One region of the Bradyrhizobium prioriisuperbiae genome, then DNA from elsewhere that is predicted to be linked to it. Evidence: riboswitches for the same ligand, from Rfam matches in the RefSeq annotation. Region 1 holds a riboswitch; each other region holds the start of a gene.
What was found. Region 1 has a riboswitch for cobalamin ahead of RS897_RS40950 (TonB-dependent receptor). Riboswitches for the same ligand answer to the same signal wherever they lie in the genome.
Positions count from the first base shown of each region.

Region 1 (9,539 bases):
GTTCATGAAACGGGCAACCTGGATCTGGTCGTCGATCAGTTTTGCCGGCTTAGCGAAGACGCCGATTTTCGCTTCGCTGGTTTTCGAGGTCAGAAAGCCACCCGTGGCGTCCTTGAAGGTGGCATCGATCATGTCGCCGGCCTGGCCGGCACGCATCAGCCAGTCGCGGTTGCCGGTCGCGGCATAGAGATCAAGAAACGCCTGCCCCATGGCAAGGGTATCGCCAAGAAACGGCCCGCCGCGATCCTTGTCACCGTGATTGAAGCCGCCGTCGGGCCGCGCGCGACTGTCGATTGCCCACTTCGCGGCGCGCTCCGCCGTCGCGAGCACCTTTGGGTCGTTCGTGACATTGAAATAAGCGGCAAGACCGCTGATCGCCCAACCGTTCTCACGGGCATAGAGATTCTTGTCGAGGCGCGGCAATCCGAGCTTGCGACGCGCGGCATCACCGAGCGCGTAATAGGCGTGACCATCCATGTCGTGGTTGAGATCGGCATCCTGGCTGACATAGAACGCGCCGTCCGGGCTGATCAGAAAGGCCGCAAGATAGCGTTCGACGTCACGCGCTGCCGCGAGATATTTCGGGTCCTTCCACAGCGCATAAGCCTGGCTGTACTGGCGCAGATATTGCGCCTGGAACGACATGATCTTTTCGAAATGCGGCTTGGTCCAACTACCGCCTTCGGAATACTGGAATACGCCGCCCCAGACCGGATCGATCAGCTTGAGTGCCGCGTCGAGGGTTTGCCGCGCGCGCTTGACTGCCGTTGCATCGCCGGCCTCCGCGCGAGCGACGGCATAATCCATGCTGTCGGCATCGATATACTTCTGGGTGTCGCCCCAACCGCCAAGGGTCTCCTCATACGACCCGTCAAAGGACTTCGTCAGCTCCGCGCGCTGCTCCTTGCTGAGGAGGTGCGCTGCCGATGGCTTGATCTCGAAGGCTTCGCCGACCGACGGACCGGGCGACGGATCATCGATAATCGCCTTGAGCAGGGCCTGCATCCGCTCCGGCTCGATATAGCCGCGGATCTTGGCGATTTCGGTGCCGTCGGAATTGAACACGATGGTCGCCGGCCAGCCCCAGTCGCCATAACGGCTGGACAGGTCCGGATTGGCATCCTGATCAACCCGCACCGCAATGTATTTCGCGGCCAGCAGGTCGATCACAGCGGGATCGGAATAGGTCGTCTTTTCCATCACGTGGCACCAGTGGCACCACACCGCTTCGAGATCGAGGATCACGAAGCGTTTCTCGGCCTGCGCGCGCGCAAACAGATCCTCGTGCCAGCCATTCCATGTGACGGGCTCGGCAGCCCCCGCAGGAGACACGGCAAACGCGACGGCGACCGTCAGTGCGTGGAGCAGTTTCATCGTGCCTCCCAAACTCCAGCGATCAGCGCCGCCGGTCTCCGAGAGCTACGCAGCGCCACGGGCGGCGGCTCAGCCTTTTGGCGGTCTCACGCAATCGTGAGCGAATGCGCAGGGCTTGCGACGAGAACCACCATCGCCCAATACGTTACCTCGACGCCTCGCTTCGCCCCGCCGCGCGCAGCAGCAGGTGATCCAGCGAAATCTTGCCGGGCCCGACGGCGGCCAGCCAGAGGAACGCAGCCATGTAGGTAACTTCCTCGAAGCCGAGCAGCGTCTCCAGCGATTCGACATCGCCCCATTTGGCCGATTTGATCGCGACCACCATCACCGCCGCGAGCATGATGGCGGGGATGCGGGTGAACAGGCCGAGGATCAGCATGAGACCTCCAAAACACTCCACACCCGAAACAAACGGGGTCAGGATGCTGGGAAAGGGAATGCCCCAGTCGGTGAAATTCTGGATCATGGCGGGCAGATTGTTGAGCTTGCTCCAGCCGGTCAGCATGAACACATAGCCGACCACGAGACGCATGATCAGCGGTCCGATCTCGGCGAAGATCATCCCGACACGCGCGGGCAGGACGATGAGAAAGTCGACAATGGCTTTCATAGTACCCCCTTTGATGCCGCCGGCACGGCTCGCGTCGACGCCTGGTTCGATCGACGGCGGGCCGCTGTTGAACGCGGATGACAGTGACGTTTCGTCCCAAATCGACTTTTTGTTACGCGGCCTCACCCGATATTCGCCAGTGCGGGAAACGTCTCAATCAGCCAGATGCTGATGGTCGACATTGTTCCCGTGAGAAATCCTATTCCCGTCAGCACCATAAGCACGCCCATGGCCCGCTCGACGCTGGCCAGATGACGCTTCAGCCGGGCCAGCATTGCGGAGAACCGCTCGATCATGAATGCCGCGAGAAGGAAGGGAATACCAAGGCCCGCGGAATAGATCGCGAGCAATCCGGCCCCCTTTGTCACGGTGGCCTCGGCGGCAGCCACCGACAGGATCGCGGCCAGGATCGGCCCGATGCATGGCGTCCAGCCGAACGCAAAGGCGAGACCCATGACATAGGCGCCCCACAACCCAACCGGCTTGGCCATCGTGGCACGGCCTTCGCGCATCAAAAGGCCGATCCGCGTCAGTCCAAGAAAGTGCAGGCCCATGATGATGATCACCACGCCGGCCACGATCGACAACTGCGCCGACCAGGCGCGAACCAGGCCGCCAATAAGACTGGCGCTGGCGCCCAGCGCCACGAACACCGTGGAAAAGCCGAGCACGAACATCAACGCCGACATCATCACCGCGCGCTTCGATGCCACGGTCTGGCCGCCCTCGGCGACATGTTCGATGGTGGCGCCGGTCAGATAGATCAGATACGGCGGCACCAGCGGGAGAACGCAGGGTGACAGGAAACTGACGACCCCGGCGATCAGCGCGGCTGCAATGGAGACATCGTGCGTCATCGGACCACCGGATCGCCGTGCCGGCCGCCATCACTGCCGCCGGTCCTGATGATACGGTGGAGACCGGCTCGGGGTTTCAATTGATGATCCGGAGTGAGGTGTTGCTCCGCATCATCCGCGGACTTGACCTCAGCAAGGAAGATGGATTGCCGGATCAAGTCCGGCAATGACGCAGTGGGGATGATAGGCCTTGCCGCAACGCTAGGCCCTGTCCGTATATCTGCAGGTCCCGCTTACACCTTGAGCGGCGCTGCGACCGCCGACAAGGCACCGCCGAAGCGGGCTTCCATGGCACGGCGGGTGACGATGGTGTCATTGCCAGCATCGACCTCGACATCGCTCCAGCGCACCGCGGCGCCGTGAGCGACATCTTTCGTCAGCCGCACCTTGTGGGCGAGCCCGATCGGCAGCGCACCGGCCTTCAGGCTGTCAGCGGCCGGCATCAGCTTGCCCCAGACGGTGTAACCGCCCTCGCCGTCCAGCATCTCGCCGGCGCGCAGCGCACGCTTGGCGATGGCTGCGACATCGCCGCGAAAATCCTGCGGCTGCCCGGTCGGCTCACCACGCAGCGCCGCCGAGAGCACGGAGATGTTCAGCTCCAGCCCGATCAGGTGATACGGCTTGTACATCGCCGCATAACGGCCGCTGCTGTCGGTCTTCAGACCATATTGGCGGAAACAGTCAGCGGCATAGTCGTTCGGCGCTTCCAGCACCACATAGACGCCCCAGCGCAGGTCGCGAAACACCGGGCGGCCATCACGCTCCAGCGAAGAGATCACCTCGACCACGCCGGATTTTTCCAGCACGCCGCCCTGGTGGCGCGGACGCATCACATGCGGCAGGTCGTCGACGCCGCAAGGCGGAAACAGCAGCCCGCTTGCGGGCACGTCAAGACCGGTCGCGTTGGCAATCGCCGCCATCTCGATGGCCGACTTGGTGCCGTCGAGAAAGGAATTGAACATCTGCGGGTTCATGCCGGCGGATTGTGCCTCACCCGCGGTCAGGCCGTAGTGTTTCCAGACCTCGGCGGGCGTGACGTTGTGATAGATCGGCAGGTACTTGGTGCCTTTGCCGGCGGCGACGACGCGGAAGCCGGTGGCGCGCGCCCAGTCCACCATTTCGGCGGTCAGCGCCGGCTGGTCGCCATAGGCCAGCGAATAGACCACGCCGGCACGGCGCGCTTCGTCGGCGAGCAACGGGCCAGCGAGGACGTCGGCCTCGACATTGACCATGACGATATGCTTGCCGGCGGCGATCGCCGCACGGGCGTGGCGGATGCCAACCGCGGGATTGCCGGTGGCTTCCACCACCACTTCTACGGCGTCGCTTTTGATCGCGGCTGCGCCATCGTCGGTAAAGGTGGTCGCCGAGATGCGCGCGGCATCCCAGCCGACAGTGCGGCAGGCCTCGCGCGCGCGCTCCGGATCGAGATCGACGATCACGGATACCTCGAGCCCCGGCGTGTGCGGCACTTGCGAGAGGAACATGGAGCCGAATTTGCCGGCTCCGATCAGCGCCACGCGAACGGGCTTGCCCGCCGCATGGCGCTTGCTCAACAGTTGATGCAGATTCATGTTGTGCGTCGTTTCTCTGTGCGACGCTTATTCTGCGGCCTGGCGGGGACTGCGCGCAAGCCGCAACAATGCATCGTCGTCCACCGGCCTGATCGGCGCGAAATCCTGGTGCGCGATGAACTCCGGCCGCGTCGGCGTGCGGATGTGGTTCGACACCGCATTCAGCGTCAGATAGACGATCTTGCGCGGATAAGGCGTGATGTTGCCGGCCGAGCCGTGCACCAGATTGCCGTGGAACATCAGCACGCCGCCCGGCTTGCCGGTCGGCGCCACGATACCGCCTTCCTTGACCAGCCGCGTCACCGTCTCATCGTCAAGCGTCCACAACGGATACGACGTGGTCGCGATATCGTGCGAGGCTTTCAAGTCGCCCGCGGTCTGGCTGCACGGCACCAGCAGCAGTGGGCCGTTGATCGGCATCACTTCGTCCAGGAACACCGAGATGTTCATCGCCCGCGGCTCCGGCATGCCATCATCGCGTTTCCAGGTGCCGTAGTCCTGGTGCCACTGCCAGACCTCACCAGTAAAGGCGGATTTGGCGTTGATCTTGTACTGATGCATATAGAGTTGTTCGCCGAAAATCTGCTCCACCGGTCCGATCAGCCGGGGATGCGCACCGAGCAACCGGAAGGCTTCGTTATAGGTATGCGCGGCAAACGCCGTGCGCGGCGCGCCGGTTTTCTCGCGCCAGACTTCCGGGCGATGCTGGTCATAGATCGCAAGCGCCTCGCGGCGAAGCAGATCGACTTCCTCAGGGTTGAAGAGCTCGGGCAGGAACAGCCAGCCTTCGGTGTGGAACGTCTCGATCTGCTGCTGGGTCAGTTTCATGGGGGCGTCCTCCTGATGTTCTTGGTCGATTTTATTTGGCAGTCTTGTCGTGCAGAAGCGGTCACGTCCGGATCGGGGTCAGGCGTTGTTCGGTGGCACGTCCGGCGGTGAGGGCATGGCCTCTCGCGGCGCTCTCGGCGGCGTCCGCATCGCCGGCAAAGATCCGCGCGGCAATGGTCTCGTGCTCGTGCCAGGCGCTGGCACGATAATCGAGTTCGGCCAGCACGGTGGCCATCGAGCGGCGCATGTGCGGCCATTGCGGCGACACCGTTTCCTCAATCGCCGGGTTGCCGGACAGCCGATAGATGGCGCGATGGAAATCGACATCCCGCGTGATCAGCGTCGACAGCGACGTGGATGCGTCGATCTCGCGCCCGGCTTTCAACGCCCGATCGAGTTCGGTGCAATCGGCGTCGTCCGCCTTCACGCGCTCGGCCGCCAACCGCGCGGCAAGGCCATCGATGGCGCCGCGCACTTCATAAAGCTGGCGGATGCGGACGGGATCGAGTCGGGTGACTTCAAAGCCCTTGCGGCCGCTTTCAGCCACCAGCCCCTGGCGATGCAGCAGATGCAGCGCGTGGCTGACCGGCTGACGCGACACCCCGAGTTGCTCGGCGAGTTCGCTCTGCCGGATGCGCCGGCCCGGCGGCAGGGTGTGGTCGGAAATCCCTTCGAGAATCCGGGCGTAGACCTGTTCGATCAGGTTCGGGGCTTGATCCAGCGGAAACATGGGCCACCATTTTTGAATTCGGAATTCCGAACTCAGAATTCGAATGATATGCCTCACTTTATATATATGTCAAGATCGCGGCTTGTCCCGCCGGCAACCTGGATCACCCCCTTGCCGGGTCTGGTTCCGATGTCCCGGCGCGATGTCGGTGACTTGATCTGGCGACCGCCCTGTCGCAGAGGTCGATGACGATCTCCGGCGATTTCACTCTGGCGTGCGAATGGCGACCTGGCGCGACGATATCGATGCCCTGATGTTTGAGACCGACGGCCAGCATGGCTTCTGCATGGTGCATCGGCATGCCTTCCGCACCCTGCTGCGGTCGCTCCCCGCACCGAACGACTGCCTGGCTTATTTCAGGACTCATGAGCCCGCGTTTCAGGCCGCGGCCTCCGCCAAGATCAGCCGCAAGAACCTGGCCGAAGGCGTCAACTTCCATCTCACCAGCCGCGATGTGGCACGTGCCCTGAAAAAATAATCGTCGCGAGCACGCCCGGCATCGATTAGAACGGTGCCGTGAATTGAGGAGCCCGACATGCAGCAATCCCAGACCGCTCACCTGCCCGTTGCCACCAAGGACGCCAGCGTGGTGCTGCAGGCCGTGATGGCGATGGCGCTCGGCCTGTTCGTGATCGGCATGGTGGGCTTTTCCCACATCGACGTGGTGCACAACGCGGCCCATGACGTCCGGCATTCCAACGCCTTCCCCTGCCACTAAGTCAGTCACGTGATTTTTCGTTCAATCGTCTTTTCGGCCATGGTCGCCGGGTTCATTGTCGGCGCGCTGATCACGGTGGTGCAGCAGTTCGGCACCGTGCCGCTGATCCTGAGGGGCGAAACCTACGAGAAGACCGCGGAAAAGCCGGCGGCCTCCGCCAACAAACCAGCCGTCACTGTCGGACATGCCGACCACGACCATGCCGGCCACGACCATACTGAGGCGTGGGAGCCGCGCAACGGCTGGGAGCGCAACTCCTATACCGCCGCGGCCAACATCCTGACCGCGATCGGTTTCGCGCTGCTTTTGGCGGGAGTTTTCGCACTGCGCGGCCTTGTCGTGACATGGCATGAAGGTTTGCTGTGGGGGCTCAGCGGCTTTGCCGTGTTCACGATCGCGCCCGGTCTTGGCCTGCCGCCCGAACTTCCGGGCATGCCGGTGGCTCCGCTGTTGGCGCGCCAGATCTGGTGGGTCGGGACGGCGGCGGCAACGGCCGGCGGACTGGGCCTGCTGTTTCTCCGGCGCGCGCCGTGGGCCGCAGTGCTCGGCATCGCGCTCCTGATCCTACCGCATGCGATCGGCGCGCCACAGGTTGAGAATGCCCACAGCATCGTGCCGGAAACCCTGTCGCATCGCTTCGTCGTTGCCGCCACGGTCACCAGCCTGCTGTTCTGGAGCCTGCTCGGCAGCGTAACCAGCGTGGCCTATCGATACTTTTCAGCACCGGCGTCTGTCACAATTCCCGCGGCATAACGAACCCGCACGACCGAACCGTGTATGACACTTTCAGCGTGTTGACGCTCGGGTAGTGACCACCTATCGTCATTTTGACGGTTCCCTTCGGGGATCAAATGGGAATGCGGTGCGGGCCTGACCTGATATCGGGCCTCATGCCGCAGCTGTCCCCGCAACTGTAAACGGCGAGCCATCGTCACATGCCACTGGGCCGCAAAAGCTCGGGAAGGCGACGAAAGCGAATGACCCGTGAGCCAGGAGACCTGCCGTCAGTCGTGGTCACACGCGAGCACATCGGGCGGGGGCGTCCTGGTGGGAGCCGAACCGTTGCCGGAAAGGTGACGGGGAGACTGCGTTCGCGGTGACGTGCCACGTAACCGCGAGTTGCCTGATGATCCCGCGTTCCTATGCCGCGCTGAGACGAAGCGCCGGCCTGCTGTGCTCCCTCACCTTATCTTCCATGCTGATGCCATCAGACGGCCGGAGTCAGACCGCCACGCGGCCCGGCTCGCTCGACCCGATCGAGATCTCTCCGGCACCCGCCGCCCGCAACAAGCCGGCGCGGGCCAGCAACACACGCGGGCGTGCCGCTGCCGTCGCTTCGCGGCAGGCGGCCCGTTCAGCCGGCGGCACCTCTCCCCCCACGACGTCACTACAAGCAGCCGCGGCCAAGCCGGCGCTCGACCTGACGCAACGCACCGCGACTGGCAGCCGGCTCAACCTGACGCCACTGCAAACGCCGGCCAGCGTCGAGAGTATCAGCGCGCAGACCATCAGCGAGCGAGGCCAGCACAACGTACTCGACGCGGTGACCCAGAACGCCACCGGCATTACTGCGACTCCGCAGCCGGGTAACGGCGGTATCTCCTTCACTTCTCGCGGCTTCTCGGGCGCCAACTCGGTGATGACGCTTTATGACGGCACCCGTTTCTATCCGGGGGCCGGCACCATCACCTTCCCATACGACACCTGGTCGGCAGAACGCATCGACGTGCTGCGCGGCCCGGCGTCGGTGCTGTATGGCCAGGGCGCGATCGGCGGCGTCATCAACGTGGTCCCGAAGAAGCCGCTCGATGTCCAGCGCAACGAAGCCGAGCTGTCGCTGGACACCAATCTGACGCGGCGACTGTCGGTGGACAGCGGCGGCCCGATCAGCCCCAACGTCAGCTATCGCCTGGCCGCCACCGGCAATATGTCCGACGGCTGGGTCGACCGCGACAAGACCTCGAACCTCGCGATCTCCGCCGCGGTGCGGCTGCAGGCGGCGGACAACCTCGCCTTCACCTTCTCCAACGACTACGCCGACCGCAGGCCGTCGCGCTATTTCGGTGCGCCGCTGATCAACGGCACGTTGGACGACTCACTACGGTTCAAGAACTACAATGCACTCGACAGCCGCATCCGCTATCAGGACAACTGGACCCAGTTCAAGACCGAGTGGGATGTCAACGACAGCGTCACGGTGCGCAACACGATGTACACCCTGACCACCCGCCGGCACTGGCGCGATATCGAATCTTATTCATTCAATCCAGCCACCGGGAAGATCGATCGCAGTGACTATATCGAGATCCTGCACGATCAGACCCAGGTCGGCAACCGAATGGATGCCACCATCCGCGGCCACCTGTTCGGCTTCAAGAACGAAACCGTGGTCGGCTTCGACGTCAACCGGATTGCCTTCACTCACACCAACAACTCGCCCTATGCCGGTGCGTCGTCGGTCGATCTCTATAGTTTCAATCCAGGATCATTCTTCGACACCACCAGCCCAACCGCTCTCGGCTTCCGTTCCGTCACTAACCAGTATTCGGTGTTCGCAGAGGACCGGCTGACGCTGTCCGATCAGCTCACGGTGATCAGCGGGGTGAACTTCGATCAGCCAACCATCAACCGCACCGACTACCGCAATCCGGCAAACAGCTTCGAGACCGCGCTGTCGGGCACGAGCTGGCGGACCGGCGTGGTCTACACCCCGATCAAGGATCTCGCGTTCTACGGCCAATACACCGTCGGCACCGATCCGGTCGGCACCCTGATCACGACGAGCGCTGCGCAGAAGAACTTCACTCTGACCACCGGCAAACAGATCGAGGTCGGCGTCAAACAGTCG
Region 1 is NZ_CP135921.1:8,810,787-8,820,325, forward strand. It holds gene RS897_RS40905 (thioredoxin domain-containing protein) at 1-1,374, opposite strand, end outside; gene RS897_RS40910 (DoxX family protein) at 1,520-1,984, opposite strand; gene RS897_RS40915 (cytochrome c biogenesis CcdA family protein) at 2,107-2,841, opposite strand; gene RS897_RS40920 (NAD(P)H-dependent oxidoreductase) at 3,075-4,415, opposite strand; gene RS897_RS40925 (phytanoyl-CoA dioxygenase family protein) at 4,443-5,243, opposite strand; gene RS897_RS40930 (GntR family transcriptional regulator) at 5,305-5,973, opposite strand; gene RS897_RS40935 (hypothetical protein) at 6,194-6,451, shown strand; gene RS897_RS40940 (CbtB domain-containing protein) at 6,509-6,691, shown strand; gene RS897_RS40945 (CbtA family protein) at 6,701-7,444, shown strand; cobalamin riboswitch at 7,506-7,711, shown strand; gene RS897_RS40950 (TonB-dependent receptor) at 7,818-9,539, shown strand, end outside.

Region 2 (9,539 bases), 3.2 Mb from region 1:
CTTGTCTTTCGCCGCCTTGTGCTTGCGCATCTTCTCGGCATGGCGGGTGTTCGCAGCTTCGTCGTCAAGCTCGGATCCGGTCACGATCATTCTCCAGTGAATTTGGGGGCTGCAGCAAGTCCGCGATCAAATGGGCGGCGCTGTTCGAGCGTGGCGTCCAGAGACCGCGCCGCAAGGCTTCATCGAAACGCAACGCGGTCTCACGCAGCGCTGCCGGATTGGCCTCGGCCATGAAGTCGCGCACCTTCGCATCTTCCAGATATGCGGCAAACAATTGGTCGAAGTGGTGATTGGCGACCGCATTGGTGGAGGCCGCGAAACCGAACAGATAATCCACTGTGGCGGCGATCTCGAATGCACCCTTGTAGCCGTGGCGCATGACGCCGGCGATCCACTTCGGATTCGCGGCACGGCCACGCACCACCCGCGAAATTTCATGGCTTAGCGGCCGTGGCAGCGGCGCTTCGGGCCGGGAGGTGTCGATGTGCGCGATCCGCGGCGCCGTGCCGCGCAAAGTCTCAATCGTTGCGGAAAGCCCGCCGAGGAATTGGTAGTAGTCGTCGGAATCCAGAATATCGTGCTCGCGGTTGTCCTGCGCCTGGGCCACCAGGTCGGTGCCGGACAAACGCTCGGCGAAATCGTCGCGTGCCGCCGTGCCTTCGACACCGCTGCCGTAAGCGAATGCGCCCCAGGACAAATAGACATCGGCGATGTCGGCGCGATTCGCCCAGCCACCCTCGTCGATCAGCGCCTGCAAACCCGCCCCATAGGCGCCCGGCTTGGCACCAAACACACGATAGCTCGCCTGCCGCTGCGCGACATCCAGCGCAACGCCCGTCACCACCAACGCATCCGCCCTCGCCCGCACATGAGCCGCAATTGGGTTGGCGTCATCAGGTTCATCCAGCGCCGCGATCACCCGCACCGCACTGTCGATCAGATCCATCTGACTGGGAAACGCATCACGAAACAGGCCGGAGACGCGGAACGTCACATCAACCCGCGGCCGCTTCAGTTCCGAGAGCGGGATGATCGCAAAACCGGTGACACGGCCGGAGGCGTCATCCCACAACGGCCGTGCGCCGATCAGCGCCAACGCCTGCGCTACATCATCGCCGCCGGTGCGCATGTTGGCGGTGCCCCAGGCCGACAACGCGATCGATCGCGGCCACTCGCCGGTCTCCTGCCAGTGGTTCTCCACCAACCTTTCCGCAGCCAGCCGGCCGATGCGCCACGCCGACGGGCTGGGCACCGCGCGAACATCCACCGCGAAGAAATTCCGGCCGGTCGGCAGCACATCCGGCCGGCCCCGGGTCGGTGCACCGGAGGGACCCGGCTTGATGAAACGGCCGTCCAGCCCGCGCAGCAATGCCGTCATCTCCGCCGACCCGCAACGATCGATCGCCGGGCGCAGACGCTCCCCAATCCACGCCAGCACGGCAACCGTCCAGACCCACGCCGGTTCGGGCGTCATCGCCCCTGATACGAGCTTCAACGCCAGATGCTCGATCCGCTCGACCGTATCGCCGGCGTTGCGCCATGCCCCCTCGCCCAAAGCGGCCAGGACGGTCGGGCGCGGACCGTCGTAAGCCGTCGCGAGATCCCGTGTCAGCGGATCGAACGGGTCAAGGCCGAGATCGAGTGCCAGCGCCCGATGCAGCGAGGCGTCTTCCGACATCGTCTCGGACCGTGGCAGCCGTGCAATCGAAACCAGCAGGTCGTCGCAGCGCGGGCCCGCAGGCGTACGGCCGAAGATGTGAAGCCCGTCGCGAATCTGCATTTCCTTGAGATCGCAGAGATGCGCATCGATGGCGCGCAGCGCTTCGGTCACCGGCGTATCGTTGACGACACCGACATCCGCATCGAGCCGCTGCGCCCGCGCAAGGGATAAGATATCGTCGGCGATGGCGTTGGCGCGTTTTGGATCGAGATCGGCGGCCAGCGCGTATTCGTCGACCAGGGTTTCCATCCGCGCGAGGTCATCGTGCAGCTCGGCGCGGGTCATCGGCGGCGTCAGGTGATCGATGATGACCGCGGCCGTGCGCCGCTTGGCCTGGATGCCTTCACCCGGATCGTTGACGATGAAGGGATAGAGATGCGGCAGCGGGCCGAGGATCGCGTCCGGCGCACACTCGGTTGACAGGCCGGTGCTCTTGCCTGGCAGCCATTCCAGATTGCCGTGCTTGCCCAGATGCGCCACCGCATGGGCGCCGAACGCGTGGCGCAGCCACAGATAGAACGCCAGATAGTGATGCGGCGGCATCAGATCCGGATCGTGATAGCTGCTCTTCGGATCGATGTTGTAGCCCCGTGCCGGCTGGATCCCGACCACGATCTGGCCGAAACGATGCAGGCCGAGATGGAAGGCGTCGCCGCTCAGATGCGGATCCTGCCGCGGCGGTCCCCAGCGCCGTTCGACCGCTTGGCGGAGGCTGTCCGGCAGCGTCGCCAGTGCACGCTCATAATCGGCGACCGGCCACGTCACGCCACCGCGGCGTTCGGCGCGATCGGACAGATCGTTGGTCGGACCGGACTGTAGCAGCTGCATCATGGATGCATTGTCGCCTGGCGCCGACTCGATGTCGTAGCCGGCCTCCTTCATGGCACGCAGAATCTCAATCAGGCTTTCCGGCGTGTCGAGGCCGACGCCGTTAGCGAGCCGGCCGTCGCGGTTCGGATAATTGGCCAGCACCAGTGCGATACGGCGATCGCCAGCGCTCGCTCGCCGCAACGTGATCCATCGCGCCGCAAGTTCCGCCGTCGCCGCGATCCGGTCGGGCACGGCACGCAGCACCGTCGGCGCGAACACGCCATCGACCGTGCCTCCGGGCTGCTTGAACGCGATCGCATGGGCAAAGATACGCCCGTCGACCTCCGGCAGCACCACATGCATGGCCAGATCGCGCGGCGTCAGCCCGCGTGATGAGGCCTGCCAGTTCGCAAACGAGGATCCCGCCAGCGCGACCTGCAGCACCGGGCAGTCGAACGCCGCGAGCACGCCGGTGTCGTCCTGGGCGGTCGCGGTGGCAAATGCGGTGGCATTGATGATGACATCGGGCGGATGCGCCGCCAGCGCCGCACGGAGGAAGGCTGCTGAGCGCTCGTCTTTCAGGCTGGTGACATAAAGGCCGATCGGATTGAACCCCAACGCGTCCAGCGCTTCGCATAACGCTGTAATCGGCGCCGTATCAGCGCCGGCGACAAGCGCGCGATAAAAAATCACTGCCACATTGGGGCGATCCGCATGCGTGACGTCGTGCGGCCAGAAGCCGGCGGCCGGCATCGGCCGTGGCGCCGGCGGCTCATCAGCCCGCCCGATCAAATGCGCTGCGAAACGCAGCGCCAGTTCGGCATTCTCGACGCCGCCTTCGCTGCAATAGCGCCACAGCTGCTGGGTGGCCGCAGCATCGAGCGTGCCGCGCGCCGCCAGGTGCTGGTTCCAGGTCAACTCGCCGGGAACACAAGCAAACAGCGCACCGCGACGCAGCGCATCGGCACGCAGGCTTTCGACGCCGTGCGGCCAGTAGCTCTCTCCGCCCAGCATGCGCAGCACCACGATCTTGGCAGAGCTCAATGTCCGCTCGACATAGGCATCGACCGACGCTGGATGACCAAGCGCAAGCAGGTTGGTCAATGCGATCGACGGAAAGCCCGGCGGAAGCTTCGTCGCCGCCGCACCGAACGCCGCAAGCTCGCTGTCGGCGGCCGACAGCACCACGATATCGGCGGTCTCCTGACCGAGATCGCGCGCGAGATCGCCGTCGTCAATGGCCCCGCTGGTATCGAGCTTCAGATGCATCGTTGTCGCAGACGATCCTCATCCCACAAGTGCGCGGCGCACCGCATCGCTGTCAAATCCCTTCAGGCCGATCACGACCAGATGTTCGGCCTGTTTGACATCGGGCCGGGCGAACGAAATATCGACACGGCTGCCGACCGCCTGCACCACGGCCGGCGCGGATTTATCGGTGACCCGGGCATGGCCCTTGACCCGCAGCACGCCGTCGAGACCGAGCGCCTGGGTGACGCGCGCGCGCATGGTCTCCACGCTGTCGGTAGCGGACGGAATCACGACAATGCTGTCGAAATCGTCATGGTCGTGCTCTTCTTCCTCGCCATGATGTCCGGCGCGGCCCGCGAGATCGTCCTCGGCCGTGGCGTTCAATCCTACCAGGACATGCGGCGGCAGCGTGCCGCCCGAACGCACCAGCCGCACGCCCGGGCGAAGTGTCGCCGCAAGCCGCGTCTCGATATCGCCAAGCGCCGCCGGATCGACCAGATCACTCTTCGACAACACCACGAGATCGGCGCAGGCGAGCTGGTCCTCGAACACCTCCTCGATCGGGTCGTCATGATCAAGCGACGGATCCGCGGCGCGCTGATCGGCCAGCGCCGCTTCATCAAGCGTCACACGTCCCTCAGCCAGCGCCAGGGCATCGACCACGGTCACCACGCCGTCGACGGTGGCGCGGGTACGCACATCCGGCCAGGCAAACGCCTTCAGCAACGGCTGCGGCAGCGCGAGTCCGGAGGTTTCGATGACAATGGCGTCGAGCGGCCGATCGCGGGACAGCAATTTGTCCATGGTCGGAATGAAATCGTCCGCCACCGTGCAGCAGATGCAGCCATTGGTGAGCTCGACGATATCGCCGGGGGCGCAGGCCTTGGCCGCGCACTCTTCCACAAGGCCGCCATCGAAGCCGGCATCGCCGAACTCGTTGACAATCACGGCGATGCGGCGGCCGTCAGCCTGCGTCAACAGCGAGCGCAGCAGCGTGGTCTTGCCGGCGCCAAGGAAGCCGGTCAGCACGGTCACGGGAACACGGGTGGTCATGTGGCAGACATCTCCAGTATCAGGTCGTCGAGGACGATGAGCATTTGAGCCAGAGCGGCAATCCGGCGGCGACAAAAGCAACGTCGGGTACCGCCGCAGCAATGATTTGATTGAGCCGGCCCTGTGCATCGCGAAAGCTGCGGCCGAGCGGCGTTTCGGGAACGAGGCCAAGGCCGACTTCATTCGATACCAGCACGACCGGGCCGGGCGATACCGTCAGCCAGGTGGCAAGCCGCTGCGATTCCCGCGCGGCATCGCGGCCGGCATGCATCAGGTTGGAGAGCCACAGCGTTAGGCAATCCACCAGCACCACGCCATCGCGACCTTCCCGCGCCAGCGTTTCCACCAGATCGAGCGGCGCTTCAATGGTGCGCCAGCCCTCGCCACGTTGCGCGCGATGCCGTTCGATGCGCTCGCGCATCTCGTCATCGTCGGCGGTTGCGGTCGCGAGATAGATTTTCGACAGGCCGCTGTCCGTGATCAGCTTTTCCGCGAAAGACGATTTTCCCGAACGTGCGCCGCCGAGCACCAGCGTGGTCACCAAAGCCGTCATTTCGGCGGCTCGCCATTTTCGGGTGACCAGCCCGGCGGCGGGACGCGCGCCACCATGCCCTTGCGCAAAACTTCGGCGCGCGCGCGCCAGGGAACCAGCCCGTGGTTGGACACACGATAGGATTCGACGAAATCCGCCAGTGCCGGCACGCCGCGTTCGACATCCAGATCGCCGAACAGGAAAGTGTAGCCGTCGCTGCTGGTCACCGCGACCGTCACCGGCCGCTTGCATACGCTGAGACACTGCACAGCGCGCACGCGGGCCTGCCGATTGTCTCCGAATGTCTGCTTCAGCGCATCCAGCAGCGCCGGCCCTTCGGTCGCGGGCTCCTTGGAACCGGCGGCGCGGCAGGTGGTGCAGACGCTGACGACGACGTCATCACGCAGCACCGCGGGCTCATCGGGCGCGAAACAAACAGTGGTGCCTGGGTCCGGGTCGGGACGATCCATCACAAGCTCAAATTCAGGCCTTAAGGCCGCGAGCTTTGTCGGATCGCGCGATGGCGCAAGCCATCGGTCAACGCTCCCGTCAGGTGCACCCCGCCCCAACGCCGCCAAAGCACAGTTCGTGATGGCAGGTCTCCTGGCTGGCGGGTCGCTGCCTGATCGCCGCCTTCCCGGGACCTCCCAGTGGCTTCGGCACAGGCTCGTCGCTTACAGTTGCGGGGGCAGCGCCGGGTTTGAGACAGGCTCGCACCGGCTTCCCTTTTCACCTTCGTAGAGCGAATTCAGCAAAAGTGGACACCGGTTTTGCGCTCGAATTCGCTCTAATTATATTAGAGCGCGTTTTCTTCACGCGAACCGGTCCCCACTTCGCTTAAAAACGCGCTCGTGGAAGGACCATCGAGCGGGACGGTATCCGCCGGGGTGCCCGGGGTCAACCGCGCGCCGACGCATGACGGTTCACCGCGACAATGCGCCAGCCGGTGTCAAGCCGGTCGATTCGGGTCAACGACAACGGATCTATGACAAAGCGCAAGGCATTATCCGGAGTGATATCCAGCGCGATCGCCAGCGCGGCTCGCACCGTGCCGGAATGCACCACAAGAATCACATCTCCGTCGGGCAATTCCTGCAGGCCATTCCTGACCCGCGCGATCTGGTCGACAAAACTCTCACCGCCCGGCGGCCGGTTGCTCGCGGACGCATCCCAGAACGCCCGATAGGCATCGCCCATCTCCGCAGCGAGATCATCATGACGGCGGCCGGTCCAGGCACCGAAATCCTGCTCACGAAACGCTGGCGCGATCGTGGGGTCGAGGCCGAGTGCGATCGCGGTCTCCCGGGTGCGGCGTGCCGGACTGCAGAAGGCCGGCGCCAGCGGAAGCACGTTTCTCAGAGCCGCAAAGGCGGCTACGTCACTGGTATCCGCCGGTGCCTCCGGCGCATGGATCACGCCACGCGGTCCATCGACCGTCGCATGTCTGATCAGCCAGAACCGCGCGATGCTGCTCATCTCAGGACAACCGTGCGGCCAACAGCAGCAGGATCAGCGTTTCGCAGACCTGCTCCGTGCCGCCCAGCACATCACCGGTGTAACCGCCGACATGCCGGCGCGCCAGCCATCCCATGCCTGCTGCGGCAAGGATCGTCGCCACAATTGCCGCGAAGGCCGCGCTCCACGGCAGACAGATCAGCGTGATGACAAACCCGAACGCGGCAGCCGTGATCGCCGTAGCCTGATCGGGCGTTCCCGCCGTGACGCTGAGGCCATCGCTGCGCGCCGGCGGCAGCAGCACGGCCATCGCCGGCAGCGGGCTGCGCGCCAACGCATGAGTGGCGACGAGGCCAGGAATGACAAAGGCTGGTGGCAGCGCCGCGAGCGCGGCCAGCTTGGCGGCGAAACTGACCATCAGCGCCAGCGTCCCATAGGTGCCGATCCGGCTGTCGCGCATGATTTCGAGTTTCGCCGCGGTGTCGCGGCCACCGCCAAAACCATCCGCCGTATCGCCGAGGCCATCCTCATGCAGGGCTCCTGTCAGCAGCGCGCTGGCGCCGAGGGTCAGCGCTGCCGCAGCCAGCGCCGGCAGGCCGAGTCTGAGAAGGCCAAGCTGAACCAGACCCATGACCAGACCGATCCCCGCCGCAACCAACGGAAACACCCGCATCGCGCGCTGGAAGTTGACAACGCCATCCGAATGCGGAATGGGCAGCCGCGTCAGGAACATGATGGCGAGACGCAGATCATCGAGCCAGTCTTTCATGTTATGAGACATCGCCGATCTCGGGGCGATTTTCCAGCACCTTGCCGGAAAATGCTTCAACTTGGAATTTGACGCGTATGTCCGATCCGGCTGGATCGGAAAACGCTATGCAGGTTTTTCATGCGCTTCGAAACAAGCAACGATATCCACACGTTCTGCCACGACCTTGCCCATGGCAACGTACAGGCGGCAACCGTCGCCGCTGAACGGCAGAGTGTGCTGACCAAACCGCCGGGCAGCCTGGGCCGGCTGGAACAGCTGGCGACATGGCTTGCAACCTGGCAGGGTCGCGACATCCCGCGCCTCGACCGGGTGAAGATTGTGGTCTTCGCCGGCAATCATGGCATCGCCGCGCAGCGCGTCTCGGCCTATCCGCAGGAGGTCACCCACCAGATGGTGGCGAACTTCGCCGCCGGCGGCGCCGCAATCAACCAGCTGGCGAAACTCGCTAACGCCGAGCTTCATGTGACGCCGCTCGACCTCGACCACCCGACCGCGGATTTCACCGGCGCGCCGGCAATGTCGGACGCTGAATTTCTGGCTGCGGTCAACACCGGCTATGACACGGTGCCGCTCGACTGTGACCTGCTGGTGGTCGGCGAGATGGGCATCGCCAACACCACGGTGGCAGCCGCGCTCTGCACCGCGCTGCTGGGCGGAGGATCCGAGCGCTGGGTCGGTCGCGGCACCGGGGTCGACGACGAGGGGCTCGCGCGCAAGCGCGCCGCCATCGATGCCGGGCTGAAGTGCCATAGCGCTAGTCTCGGCGATCCGCTCGCAGTCGCCACGGCGCTCGGCGGACGCGAGCTCGCGGCCATGGCCGGCGCGGTGCTGGCGGCACGGGCGCAGCGTATTCCGGTTCTGCTCGACGGCTTTGTCGCCACCGCGGCGGTCCTGCCGTTCGCGCGTCTCAACCCTGCAGTGCTTGATCATTGCAACGCTGGCCACGTCTCTGCGGAAGCGGGACACCGGCAGTTGCTCGCCGAGCTGAAACTCGATCCGCTGCTGGATCTCGGCATGCGGCTGGGCGAAGCCTCAGGCGCGGCTGTCGCGGTGTTGCTGCTGCGCGCCGCCGCCGCGTGTCACGCCGGAATGGCGACGTTCGCCGAAGCCGGCGTTACCGATGCCGGCGAATAGCCGACATCGACATCAGGTTTTCTGAAACGTCAGGCGCCAGTGGATTCGTTCATCGGCGCCCGGTCCCGCCTGCAGCTGGATATCCGAACTTCTCACGCGTTCACCGGTCTTCTCATCCACCAGCGCAAGCTTCACCGGCCGACCGCTCCTGCGATTGACGAACTTCAACGGCGGCCCGTCATCGCCCGCGACTGCCCACTTGTCGCCAATCTGCGCCAGCGCCTGGGTCAGCAGGATGGTGTCCCAGCCCTTGCGGGTCAGGATGTATTCATGCCGCTCCGGATTGGTCTGGTAGAGCCGCCGCTCGACCAGCTCATTCTCTTCCAGGTGCTTGAGCCGATCCGACAGCGTTGCATGGGTGACATCGGTCGACTGCCGCAGATCCTCATAACGGCGCAGTCCCAGCGACAGGTCGCGCAGGATCAGGATCGCCCAGCGATCGCCGATCGTCTCCAGCGCACCGGCGATCGAACACGTCATGCCTTCGAAACTTTTGGATCGCATGAAAGGCCGGCCTCCTCTTGATCCCCTCGGATGCGGGATCCAACAACATCAGCCTTTAGACTATTTCGGCCCGCCAATCATCGAGAACGTTGCGGGGGGTGTGGACCAAACCAACCTCGCAGAAATCGCTTGCGCTACCATAACTCTTATCATTAGAGTTACTAACCGTCCAGCGCGAAAGCTGGACCTGCGCGGCCCAACGCGGCAGCGGCAATATCCTGACAGATGGGATGGAGACGGCATGAGCAGCCTGCTGGATCAGGTCATCGAGGCGCACGGCGGTATTGCGCGCTGGACCAAGGTGACAA
Region 2 is NZ_CP135921.1:2,956,091-2,965,629, reverse strand. It holds gene cobO (cob(I)yrinic acid a,c-diamide adenosyltransferase) at 1-90, opposite strand, end outside; gene cobN (cobaltochelatase subunit CobN) at 65-3,799, opposite strand; gene cobW (cobalamin biosynthesis protein CobW) at 3,818-4,834, opposite strand; gene cobU (bifunctional adenosylcobinamide kinase/adenosylcobinamide-phosphate guanylyltransferase) at 4,854-5,387, opposite strand; gene RS897_RS13945 (DUF1636 domain-containing protein) at 5,384-5,836, opposite strand; cobalamin riboswitch at 5,943-6,123, opposite strand; gene RS897_RS13940 (histidine phosphatase family protein) at 6,264-6,842, opposite strand; gene cobS (adenosylcobinamide-GDP ribazoletransferase) at 6,844-7,602, opposite strand; gene cobT (nicotinate-nucleotide--dimethylbenzimidazole phosphoribosyltransferase) at 7,711-8,727, shown strand; gene RS897_RS13925 (winged helix-turn-helix transcriptional regulator) at 8,740-9,231, opposite strand; gene RS897_RS13920 (hypothetical protein) at 9,473-9,539, shown strand, end outside.
Region 2: it holds a riboswitch for cobalamin, as region 1 does, so the genes downstream of both, RS897_RS13945 (DUF1636 domain-containing protein) here and RS897_RS40950 (TonB-dependent receptor) in region 1, are expected to answer to the same signal.

Region 3 (9,539 bases), 3.2 Mb from region 1:
ATCGCCAGTGGCAGCGGCGAGCATGTGGCGCACTTCGCCCAACACTTGCCGAACCTGACGTTTCAGCCGTCCGATCCCGACGCCGCCGCGCTGCGCAGCATTGCGGCATGGGTTGCTAAGGCTGGCCTGGACAATATCGAACGACCACTGCAGCTCGATGCCGCTGAAACAAGCTGGCCGGTCAAGAGTGCAGCTGCCGTCATCTGCATCAACATGATCCACATCTCGCCCTGGCGCTCAACCGAAGGGCTGATACGCGCCGCCGCCACGATCCTACCGACCGGCGGCCCGCTCTATCTCTATGGCCCGTATCGTCGCAGTGACGTGCCGACCGCGCCCAGCAACGAGGCCTTCGATCAGAGCCTGCGCAGCCGTAATCCAGCGTGGGGCTTGCGGGTGCTGGAGGATGTCGCCGCGCTGGCGGCAATAAACGGCTTTTCACCGCCGGAGGTTGTCGCAATGCCAGCGAATAATTTGAGCGTGATCTTTCGGAAGCTGTGACGTTGCGAGACGTCCGTAGCCTGGATGAGCGCGAAGCGCGGCATCCGGGAACGATCTCAATCGGGGTCCCGCATATCGCGTTGCTCATGCGGGCTATGGGCCTCGCGACGCCTCAAGCCGCGCTCTTCCCCTCCACCGACAACACGCCGCGGCGGATCTGGTCTTCCTCGATCGATTCGAACAAGGCCTTGAAGTTGCCTTCGCCGAAACCATCGTCGCCCTTGCGCTGGATGAATTCGAAGAAGATCGGGCCGATCGCATTCGCCGAGAAGATCTGCAGCAGCACCTTGGTGTGGCCGCCATCGACCACGCCTTCGCCATCGATCAGGATGCCGTTCTTTTGCAGCCGCAGCACGTCTTCGCCATGCTTGGGCAACCGCTCGTCGATGCGTTCGAAATAGGTTGTGGGCGGCGCCGGCATGAACGGCAGACCATCGGCGCGCAATTGCTCGATGGTGCGATAGATATCCTTCACCCCGCAGGCGATGTGCTGGATGCCTTCGCCGTGATAGATGTTCAGATACTCCTCGATCTGGCCGGAGTCGCCGGCGTCCTCGTTGATCGGAATCCGGATCTTGCCGTCGGGGCTGGTCAGCGCCCGCGAGAACAGGCCCGACGCCCGGCCCTCGATGTCGAAGAAGCGGATCTGGCGGAAGTTGAACAGCTTCTCATAGAAGCCGGTCCACACATCCATGCGGCCGCGATGCACGTTGTGGGTGAGATGATCGAGATAGAACAGCCCGGCGCCTTCGGGCCGCGGGTTCGCCGCGCCCAGCCAGTCGTACTCCTGGTCGTAGGCAGAGCCCTTGGCGCCGTAACGATCGACGAAATACAGCAGGCTGCCACCGATGCCCTTGATCGCGGGCACGTCGAGCGCCTTCTGCGCAGGCGACAGATCAGCAGGCTCTGCGCCCAGCGAGATTGCCCGCTCATAGGCTTGACGCGCATCGACCACCCGAAATGCCATCGACGGCGCGCAGGGACCGTGCGCCGCAACAAAACCGTGACCGTGAGTGCCCGGCTGCTCGTTGACCAGATAATTGACATCGCCCTGGCGATAGACCGTGATCGCCTTGGTCTTGTGCCGGGCGACCGGCGTGAAACCCATCAGGCGGAACAGGGCATGAAGCTGCACGGGATCCGGATGGGCATATTCGACGAACTCGAAGCCGTCGGTGCCCATCGGATTGTGCTCTGAAATGACGGCGGGGGGCGCATCGTGCGGAAACGGACCCATGGAAATTCTCCCTGATTGCTTCCTGCATCATCCCTGATTTTTGGCGCAATGTTCATGCATAATGAGGTGGGTTTCCCAAAAATACGCACGATTCGTGCGCTAAGTCTGGATTTCATGCATGAGTTTGACATCCGCAACCGCGGTCGATGCTTTCGATCTGAAGATCCTTGCCGCCCTGCAGGAGGACGGCCGCCTGACCAACCAGGAGCTTGCCGATATCGCCGGACTGTCGGCCTCGCAATGCTCCCGCCGCCGCACCCGGCTGGAGGAGGACAAGATCATCCAGGGCTACCATGCCGATCTCTCCAGCGAGGCGCTGGGCTTCAACGTCATCGCGGTGGTGCACATCACGCTGGCGACCCACTCGCCCAACAATGCCAAACGTTTTCGCGACTTGGTGCGACGGGTGGACGCCATCCAAGAGGCCTATGCGCTCACCGGTGACGCCGACTATCTGCTGAAGATCGCGCTGCGCGATCTCAAGAGCCTGTCCGACATCGTCAACAACGTGCTGATGCCCCACGAAAGCGTGGCGCATGTGCGCTCGTCGATCGTGCTCGATTGCCTGAAGACGACGCGGAAGTTGCCGTTGAAGGACTAACGCCGTCTTCCGCGAAACGCGTTAACGTTTGCCCGCCGCGAGTCCATCGTCTCGCACCGCGGGCTCGCTTGATCTTGTGCCGCGAAAACGGTTCATCGCTAGATCAAGCATACGTAGAATCGAGCCCACAGTGATTCGGCCGATTCGAGCTCCCTTCGTTCCGGTGCCGTTCTCTCTATTAATGGCGTGACGTTCGCCCGTTGCGTTCTGGCACAAGCCTTCTGGTCATCGGCGACGCGAGGACCGCGCAACACACGCCCGGTCACCGTTGCGATCTCTTCCCTTGAGCCCGCACCTCGTAGGCAAGTCCAATTAACGTTTTGCAGCCGCAAACACGCTCATTCCAATCTTCGTCGAAACGCATCTTGTGTCTGGCACGCTGTTCGCTCGCTAGATCGAGCACGCTATATGGTCACCAAAAGCGATTCGGCCGATTCGGGCCCGCTTCGTTCCAGGACCGTTCTCTATGTTAATGGCGCGACGATCACGCGTTGCGTTCCGGGACAGGCCTATGGCATCGGCTATGCGATCACTGCACCACGTGTCCGGTCGCAGCAGCGATCTTCCGTTGAGCCCGCACCTCGCAAGCCAGCACAATTAACGTTTGCGGGCCCAAGCACGCCCATCCCAGTATTGTCGAGGCGCCATCTTGTGTCTGATACATGCTCACTCGCTAGATCGAGCATGCGACATCGTCGTAACCGGCGATTCGGCCGATTCGGGCTGCTTTCGTTCCGATGCCGTTCCAGAAGTTAACTGCGCGTCCGCGACCGTTGCGTTCTGAGACAAACGCGCAACACTCTGTCGCCACGACTACTCCTTCCCGCTGCCGCTATTGACGCCAAAGCCGGCCAAATCCTAACGTTGCGTTGACGGTTCCCAATCGGGATCAAAAGGGAATGCGGTGAGGAGTTTTCCGATGCCGCAGCTGCCCCCGCAACTGTAAGCGACGAGCCTTCTATCTTCAGCCACTGGGATACTCGTCCCGGGAAGGCGATAGCAGGCGTTGACCCGCGAGCCAGGAGACCTGCCGTCAGAAGTGGTCACACGCGACGATGTCGGTCGGGGAGTACAGACATTTGGCTTTATGAGGGGAGTCCCCCCCGAGTGCGGCCCTTCGGTTGCTGTGACGTGCCACTGACGTCAACCGAGGTTGCGTATCATGTTCACCGTACTTCATTCTCGTTGGCGCCAATTGCTGGCGTCGAGCTGCCTTGTCGCGCCAATCGTTTTGAATGGACCGGTCGCGCAGGCGCAGCAGATCCAGGAGTTGGCGCCCATCACCGTGACCGCGAGCCGGCTGTCGAACGGCATTGTCGGGGCATCAACATCCGTAATCACGGCCGACGATATCGCCCGCTCACCCGCTCAATCCGTGCCGGACATCATCGCGCAGGTGCCCGGCGTGCAGGTCCAGACCTTGTATGGAGGCGCCAACGGCGTCGGCACCTCCATTGACCTGCGGGGATTTGGTGCTGTCGCCACCGCCAACACCCTCGTGCTGATCAATGGCCGCCGCGTGAATGACCTCGATCAGGCCGGCGTCGACCTGTCGACCATTCCGCGCGACTCTATCGAGCGGATCGAAATCACCCGCGGCAACAGCGGCGCGGTGCTCTACGGCGACAACGCGGTCGGTGGCGTCATCAACATCGTTACCAAGGTCAAGGCCGGTCCGCCTGTTGCGATGCGGATCGAAGGCGGCACGGGCTCCTTCAACCAGCGTATCGGCTCGCTGTCCGCCGCTGTCACCCAAGGCCCATGGTCGTCATCGGTGTACGGGAGCATGTTCACATCTGACGGCTACCGGGCGAACAACGCCAGCAATCAGGTCAACGGCATCGGAGACGTCCGCTATGCCACACCGGATTTCACCACCTTCCTGACACTGTCCGGCGACAAGCAGCATTTAGGATTCCCCGGGCCGAGAACGGTCGATCCATCCATCGGACTTAATCAGCTTCTCACCAACCGCAGGGGTACAAATACGCCGTTCGACTATGGCGACAAGCAGGGTGCCAACGCCACGACAGGCTTCACCAAGACACTTTGGGACGGCGGCGAGTTGATCGTCGACGGCGGGGTTCGCAACAAGCAACAGCAGGCCGGCTTTTTCGGCAATGTTCCGCTGCAAAGCTTCAACTTCAGTTACGTCGATTCCACACTCACCACATGGTCGATCACGCCCCGGCTGAGCATCAAGAATCCAATTTTCGGATTACCCTCGAATATCCTCACCGGCATCGATTATTACGACGCGACCTACCACTCCGACCGGCCCGCGTTCAAGGGCGCTCCACCCGTTCACGTCTATGACCTGTCGCAACAGACCCTCGCCGCCTACTGGCAGCAAACGGTGGGAATTCTGTCGTCGACCGACATCTCCTACGGCGGCCGCGTTCAGCGCACCAGCGTCACGGCAAGAGACCGCCTCGATCCGGCCGCCCCGAACTACTTCGGCGAAACGCAGGCCGCGCCGCTCGATGACAGTGAAACCAATCACGCCCTGCATATCGGCCTGGAGCATCGCTTCAATGAAACCTTCTCGGTCTTCGGTCGCGCCGCCAGCGCATTCCGCACCCCCAATGTCGACGAACGCGTCGCGGCCGGGCCGCTGTTCGATGCGAATTTCAACGCCGCTCCTCGTGATTTCACGCTGAAAACCCAGACCTCGCATGACATCGAAGGCGGATTTCGCGTGAAGGCCGGCAGATTCGAAGCGCAGTCGAGCGTCTACACCATGGATCTGACCAACGAGATCCAGTTCGATCCAGTGAATTTTTTCAACCGCAACCTTGACCCGACGCGTCGGTACGGCAGCGAAACCATGGCGTCGCTTCGAGCGAGCGATAGCGTGCTGCTGCGCGGCGGCCTCGCTTACACCCGCGCAGTCTTCCGCGAGGGAGCGTATACAGGCAACGATGTGCCGCTGGTGTCGCGCTTTACCGCCAACGCCGGCGTCACCTGGAACGTCTGGGAGAAATATGTCGTGGTCGACGCGACGGTCCGCTATTGGAGCCGCCGCCGCATGGACAACGATCAAGCCAACACTCAATCGTTCATTCCAGCCAATGCGACTGTCGACGTCAAACTGAGCGGCGAGTACGACCGGTTCTTCTGGTCAGTGAGCGCGAACAACATGTTCAATGCGTTGTACTATGACTATGCGGTCGCCAGCACTTTCACGCCAGGCCGCTTCAATGCCTACCCGCTGCCCGGCAGGACCTACATGGTCAAGGCCGGCGCGAGGTTCTGATTCGAATCACTAACCACACTGACGCGAAAAGCGCTTTCAAATCCGGCATCATTGATCCGCCACGCGTGCTTTGTTGCTTGCGGCGGTCCTTTGTGGTTCGGTGCCGCCGTCATCGGTGCCTCCCGGTTCGGGAGGTGAAACGGGAATGCGGTGAGAACGACGGCGGGTCTGCGAAGAGAGGGCTTATGGGTTTTACCGGCAGCGCCATCAGCGTGGTCGGCGGCGCCACGCTGCAGACCACCCATCCGGGATCGACGCTGGCGCCGACGGATCAATGGATGATCGAACCTCGCATCACTTACGTCTCGAAACGCTACAGCGGCAACAATGAGACCAGCCCGCTCGATCCTTACACCCGGATCGACCTCTACACCGAATACAAGATCGACCCGACCTGGAAGGTTTACGCCCGGGGCGAAAACATCTTCAATGCGCAGAACCAGGAGGCGCTGAACTTCGGCACCACCGGGCCGGCGCCCTACGGAGGCGTCAGCGCCACATGGTGACATCGGATGTGACATCAGATTCTGCTTCTGCGCGCCTATCCATGCCGACGGCCATCCTGGCGCTGGCGAGCCTCGCCGCGGCGCTGATGATCGTCTCGCTCGGGGTGGGACCGGTAAAACTCTCGCCGCCGACCGTGGTCAGCGCGCTGTTCGGTTCCGGCAGTGACGTGCACCAGATCATTGTGCGTGAAATCCGGCTGCCCCGCGCTATTCTTGCTTTCGCCATCGGCGGCATTCTCGGCATGGCGGGCGCCGCGCTGCAGGGGCTGCTGCGCAACCCGCTGGCCTCACCGTCGCTGTTCGGCGCACCGCAGTCGGCGGCATTCGGCGCGGTGCTGATGATCGCGCTCGGCCTCGCCGATGTGCGTTCGTATGTGCTGCCGGTGGCAGGAACGGCGGCGGCCTTCGTCTCGGTGTTCGCGCTGCTGGTGATCGCGGGCCGCAATGCCGGGCTGCTGTTGCTGATCCTGGCTGGGCTTGCGCTGTCGAGCCTGGCCGGCGCGATGACATCGCTGGTGATGAACCTGTCGCCCAATCCGTTCGCGGCGCTGGAAATCGCATTCTGGCTGCTCGGCTCGCTGGAAGACCGCAGCTTCCGCCATGTCATGTTGGCGCTGCCGTTCATCCTGGCGGGAGGCGCGATCCTGATGAGCCAGCGCCATGCCTTTCGCGTGCTCAGCCTCGGTGAAGAAGCCGCGCAGAGCCTCGGCGTCGATGTGGCGCGGGTGCGGATCGTGACCATCGCCGGTGTCGCGCTCGGCGCCGGCGGCGCGGTTGCCGTCACCGGCATCATTGCCTTCATCGGCCTCGTAGCGCCGCATCTGGTGCGGCCGCTGGTCGGCCATGATCCCGCTCGCCTCTTGGTGCCAAGCGCGCTCGCCGGCGCTTGCCTTCTGCTGGCGGCTGACATTGCGGTGCGCCTAATTCCCTCGACGACCGACATCAAGGTCGGTGTTCTCACCTCGATCATCGGCGTGCCGTTTTTCCTCTATCTGATCGTGCGCGAGCGGCGTTCCCTCGGTGGAGGCCTGGCATGAGCAGGCTTGGCATGAGCGAGAGCGCATTTCTGGTCGCTGACAACATCCAGGTATCGCTGGCCGGCAGGCAGGTGCTGAGCGGCATCTCGTTCGCGCTGCCGCGGCAGGGCCTGATCGCGCTGGTGGGCCCGAACGGCGCCGGCAAGACCACACTGCTGCGCGCTTTGGCACGGCTGCTTCCCCTCCACGACATGACGCACGGCAGCGTGCATCTCGACGGCATCGACGTGGCGACGCTCACGATCCGCGAGCGTGCCAGGCGCTTCGCCTATCTGCCGCAGGGCCATACCGTGCACTGGCCGCTGCCGGTGCGCGACGTGGTGGCGCTGGGACGCTACCCGCATGGCGCCACCGATCCGGCGCGCCTGAACGCGATCGACGCCGCCGCGGTCGATCGCGCCATGCAGGCAGCCGATATCGTCAGGTTCAGCAATCGCCGCGTCACTGAACTCTCCGGCGGCGAGCGCAGCCGCGTCGCGTTGGCGCGCGTGCTTGCCGTGGAAGCACCGGTGATCCTTGCCGACGAGCCGATCGCCTCACTCGACCCGCGTTATCAGCTTGATGTGATGAACGGCCTGCATGTCGCCGCCGGCGCCGGCCGACTGGTTGTGGTGGTGACCCACGACCTCGGCCTTGCCGCGCGATTTGCCGATCAGGTGCTGGTGCTCGACAATGGACGACTGGCGGCGCAGGGGCCGTGCGGTGAAGCCCTCACCGACGCCATCCTGGCCGACGTCTTCCGGATCGGTGCCTATCGCGCCAGCCATGGCAACGACACGGTGATCGTGCCGTGGTCGGGACTCTGACCTATGCGGGGCAACCTACGCATCCGACCCAAGCGCCGCGGCAAGACGATCGAGCGCGGCCATGTCGGGTGGCAAACCGAACCGGAGCAGATCGTCCGCATGGTCGAACCGGCGGCACCAGATATGCTGGCGGGCGAGACGGGCATGGACCACGGCGGCATCGTGATGCCGCGCCAGGCGGAACAAAGCCGTGCCGTCGATGAGCTCAAGACCACCTCTGGTCAGAACCCGATCCATCGCCTGCGCCATCTCGCGCAGGTCGCCGCGCGTTTGCTCCGCCCATTCATGGTCGCGCAGCGCAGCGGTGCCGATGGCGAGCGCCGGGCCGGAACAGGACCATGGGCCGAGCGCCGCGGCGATGGTCTTGGTAACCGACGGAGCGGCGATCGCAAATCCCAACCGGATGCCCGCCAGGCCGTAGAATTTCCCGAACGAGCGCAGGATGACGATCGGATCATCGCCACACAACGCGACGGCACTCGACCGCGGGCTGGTGTCGACGAACGCCTCATCGATCACCAGCCATCCACCGTTACGCTGGACGGCACGCGCCGCCTGCATCACCGAAGGATGATCGATGATGCGCCCATCGGGGTTGTTGGGATTGACCACGACCACATGTGGCGCGCGTGCGACCGCAGCCTCAATCGAATCGACATCGATCACATCCCGCCCGGCGGCGCGCCACGCAATCGCATGCTCGCTGTAAGTCGGGCCGACGACGGCAACGGCACCGGGAGGTGCCAGATGCGGCAGCCACTGGATCAAGCCCTGGGTGCCGGGTGCGGCGACGATATCCGCATGGGCGGGAACATGATAGGCCGCGCGGGCCGCAGCGATCAGAGCTTCGTGATCGGCGCGCGACGGCAGGCGCTGCCAGACCTCAGCGGCAAGAATGGCGGGAACAGGCCACGGGCAGGGATTGATTCCGGTCGACAGATCGAGCCACGCTGGCGGCCCGCCGCCATACTGCGCAATTGCATCGCTGAGATCGCCACCATGTTTCATGGGCGCTTCATGCCATCATCCTTGGGAAAGCGCGAGGGGGGCGTGTTCGGAACGCTGGCCGCCCTGGCTGCAATCTCAATGCTGACGGCGCCGGTTCGCGCCGCCGACCTGCCGCGGGTCGCCTCGATCAATCTCTGCACCGATCAATTGCTGATCACGCTTGCGGATCCCGGTCAGATTCTCGGGCTCAGCCCCTATGCGCGCGATCCGGCGCGGTCGTGGGCCTCAGCTGAGGCCACCCGCTACCCGATCCTGTCCGGCGAGGCCGAGGACGTGCTGGAGTTGAAGCCAGACCTGGTGGTAGCCGGCCGCTTCACCAAACGCGCCACCCGCGAACTCCTGAAGGCGCAGGGACTCAAGGTGGTCGAATTCGATGCCGCCCGCTCGATCGAAGATACCAAGACGCAGATCAAGCGGATGGGCGACGTGCTCGGCCATCCCGATCGCGCGCTGGCGCAGATCGCCCGCATCGATGCCGCGGTCACGCGCGCCCGCGAAACGGTGGCCCGCAAGCCGCTGCGCATCCTGGCGGTTTCGCGCCGCGGCTGGGTTTCCGGCGGCGACAGCCTGACCAGCTCGCTGCTCGC
Region 3 is NZ_CP135921.1:2,969,014-2,978,552, reverse strand. It holds gene RS897_RS14020 (DUF938 domain-containing protein) at 1-501, shown strand, start outside; gene hppD (4-hydroxyphenylpyruvate dioxygenase) at 614-1,738, opposite strand; gene RS897_RS14010 (Lrp/AsnC family transcriptional regulator) at 1,857-2,339, shown strand; cobalamin riboswitch at 3,196-3,388, shown strand; gene RS897_RS14005 (TonB-dependent receptor) at 3,502-5,595, shown strand; gene RS897_RS14000 (TonB-dependent receptor) at 5,781-6,101, shown strand; gene RS897_RS13995 (FecCD family ABC transporter permease) at 6,143-7,138, shown strand; gene RS897_RS13990 (ABC transporter ATP-binding protein) at 7,150-7,944, shown strand; gene cobD (threonine-phosphate decarboxylase CobD) at 7,960-8,952, opposite strand; gene RS897_RS13980 (ABC transporter substrate-binding protein) at 8,962-9,539, shown strand, end outside.
Region 3: it holds a riboswitch for cobalamin, as region 1 does, so the genes downstream of both, RS897_RS14005 (TonB-dependent receptor) here and RS897_RS40950 (TonB-dependent receptor) in region 1, are expected to answer to the same signal.